4 regions of the Streptomyces sp. NPDC037301 genome follow, and region 3 is predicted to be linked to each of the others. Evidence: riboswitches for the same ligand, from Rfam matches in the RefSeq annotation. Region 3 holds a riboswitch; each other region holds the start of a gene.

Region 1 (3,441 bases), on a different contig from region 3:
GACTGGGTGCAGCATTTCCCTGGGCGGGCGCGGACCGAGTTCCGCAATCAAATGGTGCTCAATCTGGCCCGCACCGATGTGCAGGACTATCTGTGGGAGCAACTGGACACACTGCTCTCCAGTGCGCCCGTCGACTATGTGAAATGGGACTTCAACCGCAGCTTCACCGACGCGGGCTGGCCGGGTGAGGAGTATCAGCAGAAGCTCTGGATCGAGCACGTGGACGCCCTGTACGCGCTGATCGACCGGCTCCGTGCCGCGCACCCCTCCGTCGCCTTCGAGTCCTGCTCGGGCGGCGGCGGCAGGATCGACCTGGGGATTCTGTCCCGTACGGACCAGGTATGGACCTCCGACAACACCGACCCGCTCGACCGCCTCACCATCCAGGAGGGCTTCGGTCAGATCCATCCGGCCCGGGTGATGGCCGCCTGGGTCACCGACAGCCCGAACGTCCAGCTCAACGACAGGGCCAGCTCACTGCGGTTCCGTTTCGTGAGCGCGATGGCCGGTGTGCTCGGGGTCGGCGGGGACCTCGCCGACTGGAGCGAGGAGGAGTTGGCCGAGGCGCGGAACTGGGTGGATCTCTACAAGGAGATCCGGCCGGTGGTGCAGCACGGTGCGCTGTACCGGCTGCGCGCCCCGCGCGGCGGACTCAGCGCGGTCCAGTACGTCCACGGGGACGAGACCGTGCTCCTGATGTGGCTGGAGGCACAGAGGTACGGGGAGCGGCCCCCGGCCCTGCGGCTGCGCGGGATCGACCCCGCAGCGACGTACACCTGCCTGGACACGGGGGTGGTGCACCACGGTTCGGTACTGCTGCACCAGGGGCTGCACACCGGGCTTCGGGGGGATCTCGACGCGCGGGTGCTGAGGCTCCGACGCGAATGACGGGCGCGACATGTCCGTAATCAGTGCATTTAGCTCAATACGCCCCGCTTCTACGGGAGATGGTCGCCCTCTCGTGAGCGGAATCATATCCGTGACGGTGTGTGCTGGCGGGGCAGTCGGGTATTCCGTGCGCGGCGCGGAAAGACAAGATTCTTGATCCACGGAGTGTGACCAGAATTCCGCGCCGATTTCCGAGCGCGGATTCCGGTACGGAACCAGTGGGTTGTTATCGCCGTCCCGACTCGCTTACGGTCACCGTCAATCCGGACGGACCGCCTAATCCTGCCGCCGCCCGGAATTCGCACCCACTCATCGCGTGGCAGGAGCGGGGGAACCAGGTAGGCCGCCGATCGGAGAAATCCGGCCGGCTAGGGGTGAAGCCGCGCTCAGTGCGGCCGGGCATCTCCAGCCCGAACCCGACAGCTCACCTCGCAGGCGCCGGAGAGGAAGCACGTCATGCCCATATCGGGTAAGCATCGTCGTACGAAGTCCAGCGCCATCGCCCGCGGCATCGCCGCCGCAGGCGCCGGTGGTGCCGTCATCGCACTGCCGCTGCTCGGCGCCACCGGTGCCCAGGCCGCGCCGCAGTCGGCCCCGACCGCCGCGCCGCAGTCGGCCTCCGCCGCCACGCACGCCGCCCCGGCCAAGCCGGTCGCGCAGAAGCAGGCCGCCACCACGACGTACTCCGTCGTCTCCGGCGACTACCTGTCGAAGATCGCCACCGAGTACAAGGTCGAGGGCGGTTGGCAGAAGCTGTACCAGAACAACCGCAAGGTCGTCGGTGAAGACCCCAGCCTGATCTTCCCGGGCATGAAGCTGACGCTCGGCGGCAAGGAGTCGGGCCACGCCGCGTCCACCGGCGCCGGCGCGGGCGCGGCCCTCCCGTCGAAGGCCCCCTCGGTGCCCTCGTCGGTCGTGGAGAAGTCCGCCCCGGCCAAGGCCTCGACGGTCACGGAATCCAAGACCTCCGCCCCGGCAGGCCAGAGCAACAGTTCCGGCTACACCCACCCGGTCCCCGGCAACCACACCACCGGATACCGCGCCTCCGGCTCCAACTGGTCCAGCGGCAGCCACACCGGCATCGACTTCCCCGTCTTCACCGGCACCGGCGTGAAGACCATCACCTCCGGCACCGTCGTCACCGCCGGCTGGGGCGGCGCGTACGGCAACCAGGTCGTCATCAAGCACGCCGACGGCCACTACTCGCAGTACGGCCACCTGTCCTCGATCTCCGTCTCCGCAGGCCAGACCGTGAGCACCGGTCAGCAGATCGGCCTCTCCGGCGCCACCGGCAACGCCACCGGCCCGCACCTGCACTTCGAGGTCCGCACGGGCCCGGCGTACGGCTCGGACATCGACCCGATCGCCTACCTGGCTTCGCACGGCATCTACGTCTGAGCCGAACGGCCGGGCAGTTGAGCGACAAGGCATGACCTGAGCAACACAGAAGGGGCGGTGCGCGACGGCGCACCGTCCCTTCTGCTTATTCCCCCTTTACCAAAACCTGACCGGGTGGTCTATCTCACCACCCGTCAACCCCTTATTACGGTCGCGTAGGTCACATTCGGCGGTGCAGGATGAGCGTTTGTGGCAGACGATTCGAGAAAAAATCAACGTGGCGTCATCAACCGACATGGCGTCATCGGGTCGTACGCAGCGATTGGCGACAGCTTCACCGAGGGAGTCGGCGACCCCGGCCCGGACGGAACCTTCGTCGGCTGGGCGGACCGTTTCGCGGTACTTCTCGCGGACCAGCTCCCGGACCCCGATGCGGGGACGGGCACCGAAGGCTCCGCTCACGGGAATTTCAGGTACGCCAATCTCGCCGTACGCGGACGCCTCCTCGACCAGATCGTCGAGGAGCAGGTGCCGCGCGCCAAGGAGCTCGCACCCGATCTGGTGAGCTTCTGCGCGGGCGGCAACGACATCATCAGGCCCGGCACCGACCCCGACGACGTGGCCGAGCGCTTCGAGCGCGCGGTCGCCGAGCTGACCGAATCGGTCGGCACCGTCCTGGTCACCACAGGCTTCGACACCCGAGGCGTTCCCGTGCTGCGCCATCTGCGCGGCAAGATCGCCACCTACACCGCCCATGTGCGGTCCATCGCCGACCGCTACGACTGCCCGGTCCTCGACCTGTGGTCGCTGCGGTCCGTCCAGGACAGGCGCGCCTGGGACGACGACCGGCTCCATCTGTCGCCCGAGGGACACACCAGGGTCGCGCTGCGTGCCGCCCAGGTCCTCGGCATCGGTGTGCCGGCCGACCCCGACCAGGAATGGCCCCCACAGGCACAGCGCGGCACGCTCGAAGTACGGCGCGACGACATCCACTGGGCGCGCGAGTACCTGGTTCCATGGATCGGCCGGCGGCTGCGCGGCGAATCCTCCGGCGACCATGTCGAGGCGAAGCGGCCGGACCTCCTGCCGCTCTAGGCGGCGTCCGCCACCGTGGTGCCCTCGCTCGCCGGACGGACTGGAGGTTCAGGCCCGTCCGGCGAGGGGCGACAACGGGGACGCCGGTATCCGTTCCAGCACACCGCCCGCGAAGACGTC
Region 2 (3,441 bases), on a different contig from region 3:
AGGGCCGTCCGTGGGCGACGCCCCGCTCCGCATCGCACGGATGCCCCAGGAGCGCCCCGCTCCGCATCCGTGAACAGCCGCCCCCGTCAGGCGGATGCCTCGGTGAGGTCCGCCAGTTCCTGCTCGGTCAGCGAGAGGTCGGCGACGGCCACCAGCGCGGGCAGCTGCTCGACCGTACGGGCCGAGGCGATCGGCGCGGCGACGGTCGGCCGGGACGCGAGCCACGCAAGCGCGACGGTCGCGATCTCCGCGTCGCGCTCCTGGGCGACCTTGTCGAGTGCCGCCAGGACCTTCTGCCCCCGCTCCGACTCCAGGTACTGACCGGCCTTCTCGGCCCGCGCACTCTCCACCGAAGCACCCGGACGGTACTTGCCGGTGAGGAAACCGGAGGCCAGGGCGAAGTACGGGACGGCGGCGAGCCCGGCCCGGGCGGCCGTGTCCTGGAGCTCACCCTCGTACGTGTCGCGGGAGACCAGGTTGTAGTGCGGCTGCAGGGCGACATAACGGGCCAGCCCCTCGCGCTCCGAGAAGTCCAGGGACGCCTGGAGCCGCTCGGGGCTGATGTTGGAGGCGCCGATCTCCCGGACCTTGCCCTCCTTCACCAGCCGATCGAGGGCGGTGATGATCTCCTCGACCGGGACGGTCTCGTCGTCGAAGTGCGTGTAGTACAGATCGATGTGGTCGGTACCGAGCCGGCGCAGCGACTCCTCGGCCGCGGCCTTGATGTTCGCGGCGGAGAGCCCCTTGTACGAGGGGTGGGCGCCGACCTTGGTGGCGACGACGATGTCGGAACGGTTGGAGCGTGCCGCGAGCCACTTGCCGATGACGGTCTCCGACTCGCCGCCCTCGTTGCCCGGGATCCAGGCGGTGTAGGCGTCGGCGGTGTCGACGAAGTTGCCGCCCGCCGCGGCGTAGGCGTCCAGCACGGCGAACGACTGCGCCTCGTCGGCGGTCCAGCCGAAGACGTTGCCACCCAGGGCGAGCGGGAAGACCTGGAGGTCGGAAGGGCCCAGCTTACGAAGAGAAGTCATATCTCGATCAACGGACTCCGGCGGGTCCGCTATTCCGGCAGACCGGCAGCCCTGACGTCGGGGGGTGAGCGTCAGGACTGCCGGGGTTCAACGGCCTGCGAACCGGCTCGGATCACGAAGGCCGGGAGGCGGCCGGCGGATCAGGGGTTGAGGCCCTTGTCGCGCAGCCAGGCCATCGGGTCGATGCCCGTACCGTCGGGGGTGTGGACCTCCAGGTGGAGGTGCGCGCCCGTGACATTGCCGGTCGCGCCGACCCGGCCGATGGTCTCACCGGTGGTGACCTTCTGGCCGACGCTGACGCCGATCGAGGACTGGTGGCAGAACCACAGCTCCGTACCGTCGTCGAGCTCCAGCACCGTGCGGTAGCCGTACGAACCGGAATAGCCTGCCGACTTGATGGTGCCGCCGTGTACGGCCTTGATCGGGGTGCCGGCCTGCGCCGCGAAGTCGAGGCCGGTGTGGTGGCCGGAGGACCACATCGGGCCGGCCTGGCCGAAGGTCGAGGTGATCGTGTACGAGGAGGTCGGGATGGCGTAGCTGGCGGCGAGCTTGGCGAGCCGCAGGGCCTCGGCCTTCGCCTTGGCTTCCTCCTCCGCCTTCTTCTTCTCGGCGGCGGCCTTGGCCTCGGCCGCGTCCTGCTGCTTCTTGGCCTCGGCGGCGGCCTTCTCCGCGGCCGCCTTCTCCTGCGCCGCCTTGGCCTCGGCGTCGGCGGCGTCCCGCTGCTGCTCGGCCTGCTGGAGGATGCGGGCGCGGAGTGCCTCGCCCGCGTCCATCGTGCCCTGCTCGGCCTCGGCGGCGGTGAGGCCGGCGGTGGTGAGCGGGGCGGCAGCGGCGGCGGCCTCGGCCTTGTCGGCCTCGGACTCACCGGAGAACAGGGAGCCCACGCCGGGAAGGGACTTGGCGTCGGGGAGGTTGTCCGAGATGGAGTCGGGAAGGGAGATGGAGACCGGCGGCTTGCTCTGCGCGGTGGCCATGCCGCTCGCGCCGACTGCCGCGATGACACCGACCCCGAGCACCGTGGAGCTACGGGCAAGTCCGTTGCGCTGCTTGGCGATGCGGTGCTTGCCGCGTACGGGGCGGACGGACTCCTCGGTGGGGTTCCACTCGTCCCAGCTTCTGTCGGGCTCAGCGTTGCCGTCGGCGCGGAAATCGCTGCCGAACTCACCGGCGAAGTCGCCGCCGAACGCCGTTCCCGTCCCGGCGGTTCCGTAGTCGGAGCCGAAATCGGTTCCGAAGTCGGCGCCGAAGTCGGAACTGAACTCGGGGTTGAACCGAGAGGGGGCCTCGGGGGCAGGCTTGTTGGACGCCACGGGGGCGCACTCCTTTCCTTCCTTCTCGCCTACCGGGTTAGCTGACGGGTTCGGAGCAGGAAGGTCTCCTACGGGCCCCTCTGCCTCTCACGAGACACAGGTGTCCGATTCACCCCATGTAGGTGGTTCCCCGGTTCCCTTGCGGAATTCGGCGCTCGCGCACGGTGCCGCCACTGACGACGGCTGGGACGACCGCGCTGCGTTATCGAACGTTAATAGACACACGGGTCCGATTCCAAGCTGTTCCCACTGATCGTTCAGGTCTTTGGCCTGGACTTTACGGGACACAACCGGGTGGAATCGGACGAGTTGATCGCCCCTCAGTCATTACCCGGTTTCTGACGTTGCGTCAAATGTTATGCGGAGCGACGCCTATCGGTTACGTACGGTGGCATCCCGTACCCAAGGCCGCGCACCCAAACCGCGCGAAACACCCGGCCCGCACGAGGCACCCGGCCGGCACGAAGCATCCGGCCCGCACGAAGCATCCGATCCACGCGGAGCCCCCGCCCCACCCGTCACATCGTTTCCAGGCCCACGATCTTCACGGTCCTGCGCCGGTCCGGCTGCCCTTCCGCGGGACGTACGGCCGCGAGCAGCGCCATGTCGTCGGTCGTCTCGCCGCCTGTGTGCAGCCGCACGTCATCGGTCAGCGCGGACAGCAGCTCCTCGGGCCCCGGAAAGATCCGCCCGCGCAGCCGGGCCGCCGGGTCGTAGAAGACCCCATCGGCGTTCCGCGCCTCGGAGAGACCGTCGGTGTAGAGGAGCAGGGTCGTCCCCGCCGGCAGATCCCACTCGTCCGCCCGGTCGGGCCACACCCCCAGGTCCATCCCGAGCGGTAGCGCGGGCACCGTGGACCCCAGCACCTCCACCGCCCCGTCCGGGTGCAGCAGGATCGGCTCGGGATGACCGCGGTTGACGATCCGTACCCGGGACACCCCGGACGGGATCTCGGCCAGTACGGCGGTGATGAACCCCTCGACCGCGTCCAGCCCGCCCCGCGCTCCCTCCCGCGCCAGCGCCCGCTCCAGCCGCTGCGCCACGCCCTCCAGCGAACGCTCCTGCTCGGCCGCCTCCCGGAACGCCCCGATGACCACCGC
Region 3 (3,441 bases):
GTACGAACGTCCTGGCCTCGCCGGACAGCGGAGCCAGCTCGCCGGTGAGGGTGCGCAGCAGTGTCGTCTTGCCGGCGCCGTTGCGCCCGACGAGCGCGATCCGTTCGGGCCCGTGTACATGGAGGTTGCCCTCGTGCAGCCGGCCGAACCGGGGACGCAGTTCGTGCAGGCTCAGCACGGCGCGTCCGGTGGGAACGGCGGTGTGGGGAAGGCTCACCCGGATCTCGGCGTCGTTACGGATCGCGTCCGCGGCCTCTTCGCGGCGCTCGCGCGCCTCACTCAGCCGCTCCTCCTGGAGGCCGCGAAGCTTGCCCGCCGACTCCTGCGCGGACCGCTTCCGCGCGCCGGCGAGGATCTTCGGGAGCCGTCGCTCGGCCTCGATCTTCCTGCCGTGCCGCTGGCGGCGCGCCAGCTTCACGTGGGTCTCCTCCAGCTCGCGCTTCTGCCGGCGTACGTCGGCCTCGGCGGCCCGCAACATCCGCCCGGCGGCTTCCTGTTCGGTGGCCAGGGCTTCTTCGTAGGCGGACCAGCCGCCTCCGTACCAGTTCACGGATCCGGAGCGCAGTTCGGCGATGCGGTCCACGCGCTCCAGCAGTTCGAGGTCGTGGCTCACCACGACGAGGACACCGGAGCGCCAGGAGTCGACGGCCTCGTAGAGCCTGTGGCGAGCGAACACGTCGAGGTTGTTGGTCGGTTCGTCCAGCAGGAGAACGTCGGGATGCTCCAGCAGCAGTGCGGCCAGGCGCAGCAGGACGGTCTCCCCGCCGGACAACTGGCCCACGGTGCGGTCCAGTTCGACATCGCCGAGTCCGAGTGACCCCAGTGTCGCGAGGGCTCGTTCCTCGACGTCCCAGTCGTCGCCGATCGTCTCGAAGTGTTTCTCGTCCACATCCCCGGCTTCGATGGCGCGCAGCGCATTGCGCCGTCCGGCGATGCCCAGGGCCTCGTCCACACGCAGCCCCGTGTCGAGGGTGATGTTCTGAGGGAGGTGGGCGAGGCTGCCACCGACGGTCACCGAGCCCTGGGACGGGCGCAGTTGGCCGGCCAGCAGTCGCAGCAGTGTCGACTTGCCCGCGCCGTTGGTCCCGACGAGACCGGTGCGGCCGCGGCCGATGCTGAGGGAGAGCCCGTCGAAGACGGTCGTGCCGTCCGGCCACTGGAAGGACAGGGCGGAGCAGGTGAGAGAGGCGTTGGGGGCGGTGGGTGTCGCCATGGTGATCCTCGCAGTCGCAAGCGCGGTGAATGGGGGCTTCGTATGCGAGCACCACGCAGCGACCGAACCGAGAGGGAGGTGCGGCGGTCCGAAAGATCGAGGGACGGCTCATGCACCGAGGTCGCATCCACGCGGGGTCACGGGCAGGACTGAACACTGCTACCGCGTGACGGGCGTACGGCTGGAGCCGTACGGCGCGATGATCGCGAACCTCAGATGCGCAACGTCCACCTCTATCGGAGACAACAGAGCCGTTGAAAACGATATCTACCCGGAGGGCGAAAGGCAAAGCCTCGATGTCGTGTGGGGGAGTGCGACGAGCGGCCCGCGGGCCGCTTCGCCCGGAGGCCATGGAGCCCTGTCGGGTGCGATCGGCCCGAGAGGCATCCGGATCGTATTTAAATGCTCCAGTATGGGCGATTTGCTTAGAGGTGATCCCTTGGTTAATGAAAGAGGCATTTGGAGAGAGTTGCAACCTTTGAATATTGCCCGAATTGCGCCTTTTGGGGACCCCGTGGTGTGAGTCACGTTCAGAGTTCAAGGCGCCGTGGCGCGCTACCCGGTTCCCTTCTGCGCAGGGAAATTTGGCTTCGCAGTGTGAGGTGGATTACTGCCAAATCCGCGGTTCGATCTTGCAAATGAATTGTGATCCAGAAATAGACCCTTGTTCCTTTCGGTGTTTCTCGTCTACGGTCACCGTCAATCCGGACGGAACGCCGAATCCTGCCGCCGTCCGGCAATCCGACCACTCATGTATGGCAGGAGCGGGGGACCCAGGTAGGCCGCCGATCCGGTATCCGGAACGGCTCGGGGTGAAGCCGCATTTGCGTGCGACCAGACATCTCCAGTCCGAACCCGACAGCTCACCTCGTAGGCGACGGAGAGGAATTCGCTATGCCTGCAACGGGTAACCACCGTCGTCGTAAGTCCACTTCGCTGACCCGCGGTCTCATCGTCGCGGCCACGGGCGGAGCCGCTCTCGTGCTTCCGCTGGTCGGTGCCGGCTTCGCCTCGGCCGCGCCGGCGCAGTCCGCCACCGCCGAAAAGGCTGCGGCGTCGACCGTCGCCTCCGTCAAGGAAAAGACCGCGCAGAAGGAAGCGCCCACCGTCTATTTTGTGATCGCGGGCGATACCCTTTCCAAGATCGCGCGGGAGCATTCGCTCAGCGGTGGCTGGAAGAAGCTGTACGAGGACAATCGAGAGATCGTCGGCGACAACCCCGCAGGGATTCGCCCGGGCATGAAGCTGACAATCGGTGCCCAGGCCGAGTCCAAGACTTCCACCACTGCCGCACCGGCCGCGAAGCCTGCGACGTACACGAACGATCTGGACGGCTGGATCAAGGAGTCGCTGGCCGTCATGGCCAAGCACAGAATTCCCGGCAGCTACGACGGAATCCACCGCAACGTCATGCGCGAGTCCTCCGGTAATCCTCTGGCCATCAACAACTGGGACTCGAACGCCGTCAAGGGCACGCCGTCCAAGGGCCTCCTCCAGATCATCGACCCGACGTTCCGTGCCTACCACGTGCCCGGTACGTCGATGGACAGCTACGACCCGATCGCCAACATCACCGCAGCGTGCAACTACGCCGCCGACAAGTACGGCTCCATCGACAACGTGTTCGGGGCCTACTGACGCACAGCGGCGCCGATGGCCGTTCAGTACCGACGGGTGGCGAGGGGCCGAACAGGCCCCTCGGAAGGGACCGCACCCACCGGTCAGGGACCGCCTTTCGGACTCTCACCCACGTGGACAGCATGCGGAGGCGACGCTAGACGGCGCGCCGGCGGGAACCGGGAACGGTCACATGGCCGGCGAGCCAGGAGAGCAGGGGTTCCAACTCCTCCGCCGCTCGGAGCACGGCGTCGACCAACGCCGACGTGTGCTGTGCGCAGTCCCCGCCGAGGGGACGGGCAGCGGAGACCGAGCGGTACCGGAGCAGGTCGGCACGGGGATGACCGGCGTCATGGCCGCGTGGCATGCGCTTCATGGTGTCGCCGGTGATCTCGTACCCCTGTGCCCCCAGCGCCTCGACGGCGCGCACCAGCCCGGGGCCACTGCCCTGCGCGGCAACGGCCGTACGGAACAACGGCACCTGCCCCGGGTCCGGGTAGGTCCAGCCGCCCTTGATCCGGAGCCCGTCGAGGTCGAAGCGGAGACCGATCTCGACGTTGCGTGCGATCCGGATCGCCGCCACTTGGTGCTGCCACCACCACGGGTCCTTG
Region 4 (3,441 bases), on a different contig from region 3:
AGTCGAGGATTTCCCGGGCTACGACGACGTCGATGGACGGCACGAGGCATCTCCTTCTGGGATATGACACTGGTTGTGCAGGGTCACTTTGGCCTTGCGACAAGAGCCTAACCGGCCCGGCCCGCTCAGTCGGACGACCGCCCGTCCCCTGGGACGAAAAAGGACCCAAGAGCGAGCATTGCCGGGCAAACGGTCAGAATTTTACTGATCAGCAACTACAACAGTTGAACGATCACCCATAGCCAACACCCCCTGTGCGGCACACGGGGCTCCCTCTGTACAGGGGTGACGCACCACACGTGGAGGCGGCGTATCGGACAGAGGTGCCGCGTCACGCAGAAACCCCGGCCCGGCGCGTACGGGGGATTGCGCGCCGGGCCGGGGTGCTCGGGGGGAGTGAGCCTGAACTACTTCGTCAGGTGGAGCTGCTGACCCGGGTAGATCAGGTCGGCGTCCTTGACGATGTCCTTGTTCAGCTCGAACAGCTGCTGCCAGCCGCCCTTGACCTTGTGGTCGGCGGCGATCTTGCTCAGGGAGTCGCCGGAGGCGACCTTGTACTCGCCGTCGCCCTTCTTGACCTTCTCGCCGGTCGGGGTGGTGACGGTCTTCTCGGCCTGCGGGGCGGCGGAGCGGTCCGAACGGGAGGCGGCCGGGGCCTCGGTGCGCTCGGTCTTCTCCGGCTGGGCCTGCCGCTTCGGCGCGGCCGGGGTGCTCTTCTGCTCGGTGGCGTTGGAGCTGGAGGTGGAGTTCGAGGAGGAGCCGGTGTCGACGCCCGGGTCGACACCGTCGTTGGTCAGGTTGCCGGCACCGGCGCAGCCCCAGGCACCCGGCCCCTGCATGTCGAGGAGCTTCTCGGCGGTGGCGATCTGCTGAGCCTTGGTGGCCAGGTCGGCACGGGAGGCGTACTGCGTACCACCGGCGGCGGCCCAGCTGGACTGCGAGAACTGCAGACCGCCGTAGTAGCCGTTACCGGTATTGATGGACCAGTTGCCACCGGACTCGCACTGGGCGACGGCGTCCCAGGTGGCGACAGAGGCGGCGGAGGCGCCGGTCGCGCCCATCAGCGGTACGGCGACAGCGGTACCGGCGACACCGGCGAGCGTGGCGATACGGACGGCCTTGGACGGGCGGCGGTGCTTGCCCTTGCTGGAAAGCAGCATGGAACTTCTCCTCACCGACGCCTACGAGGTGAGCTGTCGGGTTCGGGCCAAGTGAGTTGCCCGGTCGCACGTCCTAGCACGCGACTTCACCCCAAGCCGGTCCTGATGCGTCTTTCGACGATCGGGCCCGGCGCTTACCTGGGTCCCCCGCTCCTGCCTACGGCGCTTTACGCGTCTGTTCCCTTCGACCGACGGCAGGATTCGGCGTGACGGTCGACGGGGCCCGCGGTGCGAGCGGTTCCGACCGTAAACATACGCAACCCTCACATTCAAAGACGGACACATCGGACAATCTTCCCCTACTTGCATCTGAGGAACCGTCGTTTTCGCAGGTGGGGGCGGTGCAGAAGGGTTACCCGGACGCGACACGCCAGTTGACGCAAAGAGACCCATGTCTCACTTACACATAAGCGGACATAGGTCTCTGAACTACCCCAGTTTTTGAGGCCTTTTTAACCGATTTTCAGACCGACCTCACTCGGCCTTCACATCGAGATCGAGGCTCTGGCCAGGGAGGATGAGGTCCGGGTCGGAGCCGACGGCATCCTTGTTGGCCTCGTAGAGTGCGGGCCAGCCACCGGAAACCTTCTGTGCGTCAGCAATCGCCCAGAGGTTGTCGCCGGGGTGCACGGTGTACGTACCGTCGGCGACCGAAGCGCCCGCGTCGCGCGCGTCGGCGTCACCGCGGGAGGCGTGGCGGCCCGACTCGCGGTCAACGCCGTACGCATCCCGGCTCCCTTCGGGGGCCGGCGCGCCGCGGTGCTTGCCACCGACACCGTCGGACGAATCGGATGAACCGGATGAGCCGGACGAATCGGGCACCCCGGAGGACGGAGTGGCCGGCGCGGTGGCCGGAGGCTTCGCGGACGTCCTGGCCTTGTCGGCCGACTTGTCGGCGGCGCTCGAGCCCTTCGAGCCGCCCGTACCGTCCGAGGCCCTGCCCGACGGCGCGGCGTCATCGGACGGGGCCGCCGACGCACCGTCAGCCGGCTCCGCGCTCTGTGTCGGCTCGGAGGAGGGTGCGGACCCCGGGTCGACACCCGGCAGCGTCCCGTCCACCGCGAGGCCGGAGATGACCGCACAGCTGGGCCACGCCTGCGGGCCCTTGTCGTCCAGGACCTTCTGGGCCACGGCTATCTGCTGCGCGCGGCTGGCGAGGTCGGCACGCGGGGCGTACGTCTCGCCGCCGTACGCCTTCCAGGTCTCCTGCGAGAACTGCAGACCGCCATAGAAGCCGTTGCCGAGGTCGGCGCTCCACATGCCGCCGCTCTCGCACTCGGCCACCCGGTCCCAGGTCGTGGCGTCGGCCGCGTGCGCACCGGACGCGCCGAGCAGCGGGATGGCGATGGCCGATCCGGTCACGCCCGCGGCGACGACGATGGCGGGTGCCTGACGAGGGCGACGGTGTCTGCCGTTCGCGGAGCCCATGGGGTTGCCTTCCGTGTGACTGACGAGTGACTGGTGAGTCGAACGGTGAACCTAGCGGGACTCGAACGTGTGTCACAAGTCGATGCAGCACAGATCACGTGAAAGTCACAGAGTTGACGGATCGTCACTTCATGCCGGGGGCGGACCCCGGCGCGAACTCCACGGGCAGAGTGCGCAGTCCACGCATGATGAGCCCGCCACGCCACCGCAAATCGGTAGGTTCCACCGCAAGCCGCAGATCCGGAAGGCGCCTCAGAAGCGTCGCGAGCGCGGCCTGTCCCTCCAGTCGGGCGAGCGGTGCTCCCAGGCAGTAGTGGATGCCGTGCCCGTATCCGAGGTGCTGATTGTCACGCCGTGCGAGGTCGAGCGTGTCGGGGTCCTCGAAGCGCTCCGGGTCGCGGTCGGCTGCGGCGAGTACGACGAGTACGGGGTCGCCGGCCGCGATGTCCTGTCCGCCGAGCGTCAGCGGCTCGGTGGCGAACCGCCAGGTCGCCAGCTCCACCGGGCCGTCGTATCGCAGCAGTTCCTCGATCCCGGTCTCCAGCAGATTGCTCTCCCCCGTGTCGAGGGAGTGCTGCAGCCGCTCGCGCTGTGCGGGGTTGCGCAGCAGTGCGTACACCCCGTTGCCGATGAGGTTGACCGTCGTCTCGAACCCGGCGAAGAGCAGGATGAAGGCCATGGCCGCGGCCTCGTTCTCGGTGAGGTGCTCGCCGTGGTCGCTGGCCCGGATCAGCCCCGAGATCAGGTCGTCCCCCGGGTTCTCCCGCTTGCGGTGGATCAGTTCGGCGAGATAGCCGCGCATCTTCTTCACCGACCTGGCCACCCCGCCGCGCGGGCCGCCGCCGTGGCGGAT

Evidence for each region. A riboswitch is a leader RNA that binds a small molecule or an ion and turns the genes downstream of it on or off. The one in region 3 is predicted to bind cyclic di-AMP.
Region 1: another riboswitch for cyclic di-AMP. It lies ahead of ACZ7IB_RS13105 (M23 family metallopeptidase); the one in region 3 lies ahead of ACZ7IB_RS14610 (transglycosylase SLT domain-containing protein).
Region 2: another riboswitch for cyclic di-AMP. It lies ahead of ACZ7IB_RS23440 (M23 family metallopeptidase); the one in region 3 lies ahead of ACZ7IB_RS14610 (transglycosylase SLT domain-containing protein).
Region 4: another riboswitch for cyclic di-AMP. It lies ahead of ACZ7IB_RS28530 (transglycosylase family protein); the one in region 3 lies ahead of ACZ7IB_RS14610 (transglycosylase SLT domain-containing protein).

What each region holds. Positions count from the first base shown of each region.
Region 1 is NZ_JBVJWD010000006.1:182,793-186,233, forward strand. Features, by position in the region: gene ACZ7IB_RS13100 (alpha-galactosidase) at 1-888, shown strand, start outside; cyclic di-AMP (ydaO/yuaA leader) riboswitch at 1,185-1,341, shown strand; gene ACZ7IB_RS13105 (M23 family metallopeptidase) at 1,345-2,286, shown strand; gene ACZ7IB_RS13110 (SGNH/GDSL hydrolase family protein) at 2,476-3,321, shown strand; gene ACZ7IB_RS13115 (STM4011 family radical SAM protein) at 3,370-3,441, opposite strand, start outside.
Region 2 is NZ_JBVJWD010000014.1:193,265-196,705, reverse strand. Features, by position in the region: gene ACZ7IB_RS23445 (aldo/keto reductase) at 87-1,031, opposite strand; gene ACZ7IB_RS23440 (M23 family metallopeptidase) at 1,172-2,341, opposite strand; cyclic di-AMP (ydaO/yuaA leader) riboswitch at 2,353-2,505, opposite strand; gene ACZ7IB_RS23435 (PP2C family protein-serine/threonine phosphatase) at 2,860-3,441, opposite strand, start outside.
Region 3 is NZ_JBVJWD010000007.1:189,009-192,449, reverse strand. Features, by position in the region: gene ACZ7IB_RS14615 (ABC-F family ATP-binding cassette domain-containing protein) at 1-1,213, opposite strand, end outside; cyclic di-AMP (ydaO/yuaA leader) riboswitch at 1,919-2,103, shown strand; gene ACZ7IB_RS14610 (transglycosylase SLT domain-containing protein) at 2,108-2,851, shown strand; gene ACZ7IB_RS14605 (DUF2461 family protein) at 2,988-3,441, opposite strand, start outside.
Region 4 is NZ_JBVJWD010000020.1:105,301-108,741, forward strand. Features, by position in the region: gene eno (phosphopyruvate hydratase) at 1-43, opposite strand, end outside; gene ACZ7IB_RS28530 (transglycosylase family protein) at 408-1,160, opposite strand; cyclic di-AMP (ydaO/yuaA leader) riboswitch at 1,164-1,335, opposite strand; gene ACZ7IB_RS28535 (transglycosylase family protein) at 1,635-2,588, opposite strand; gene ACZ7IB_RS28540 (cytochrome P450 family protein) at 2,713-3,441, opposite strand, start outside.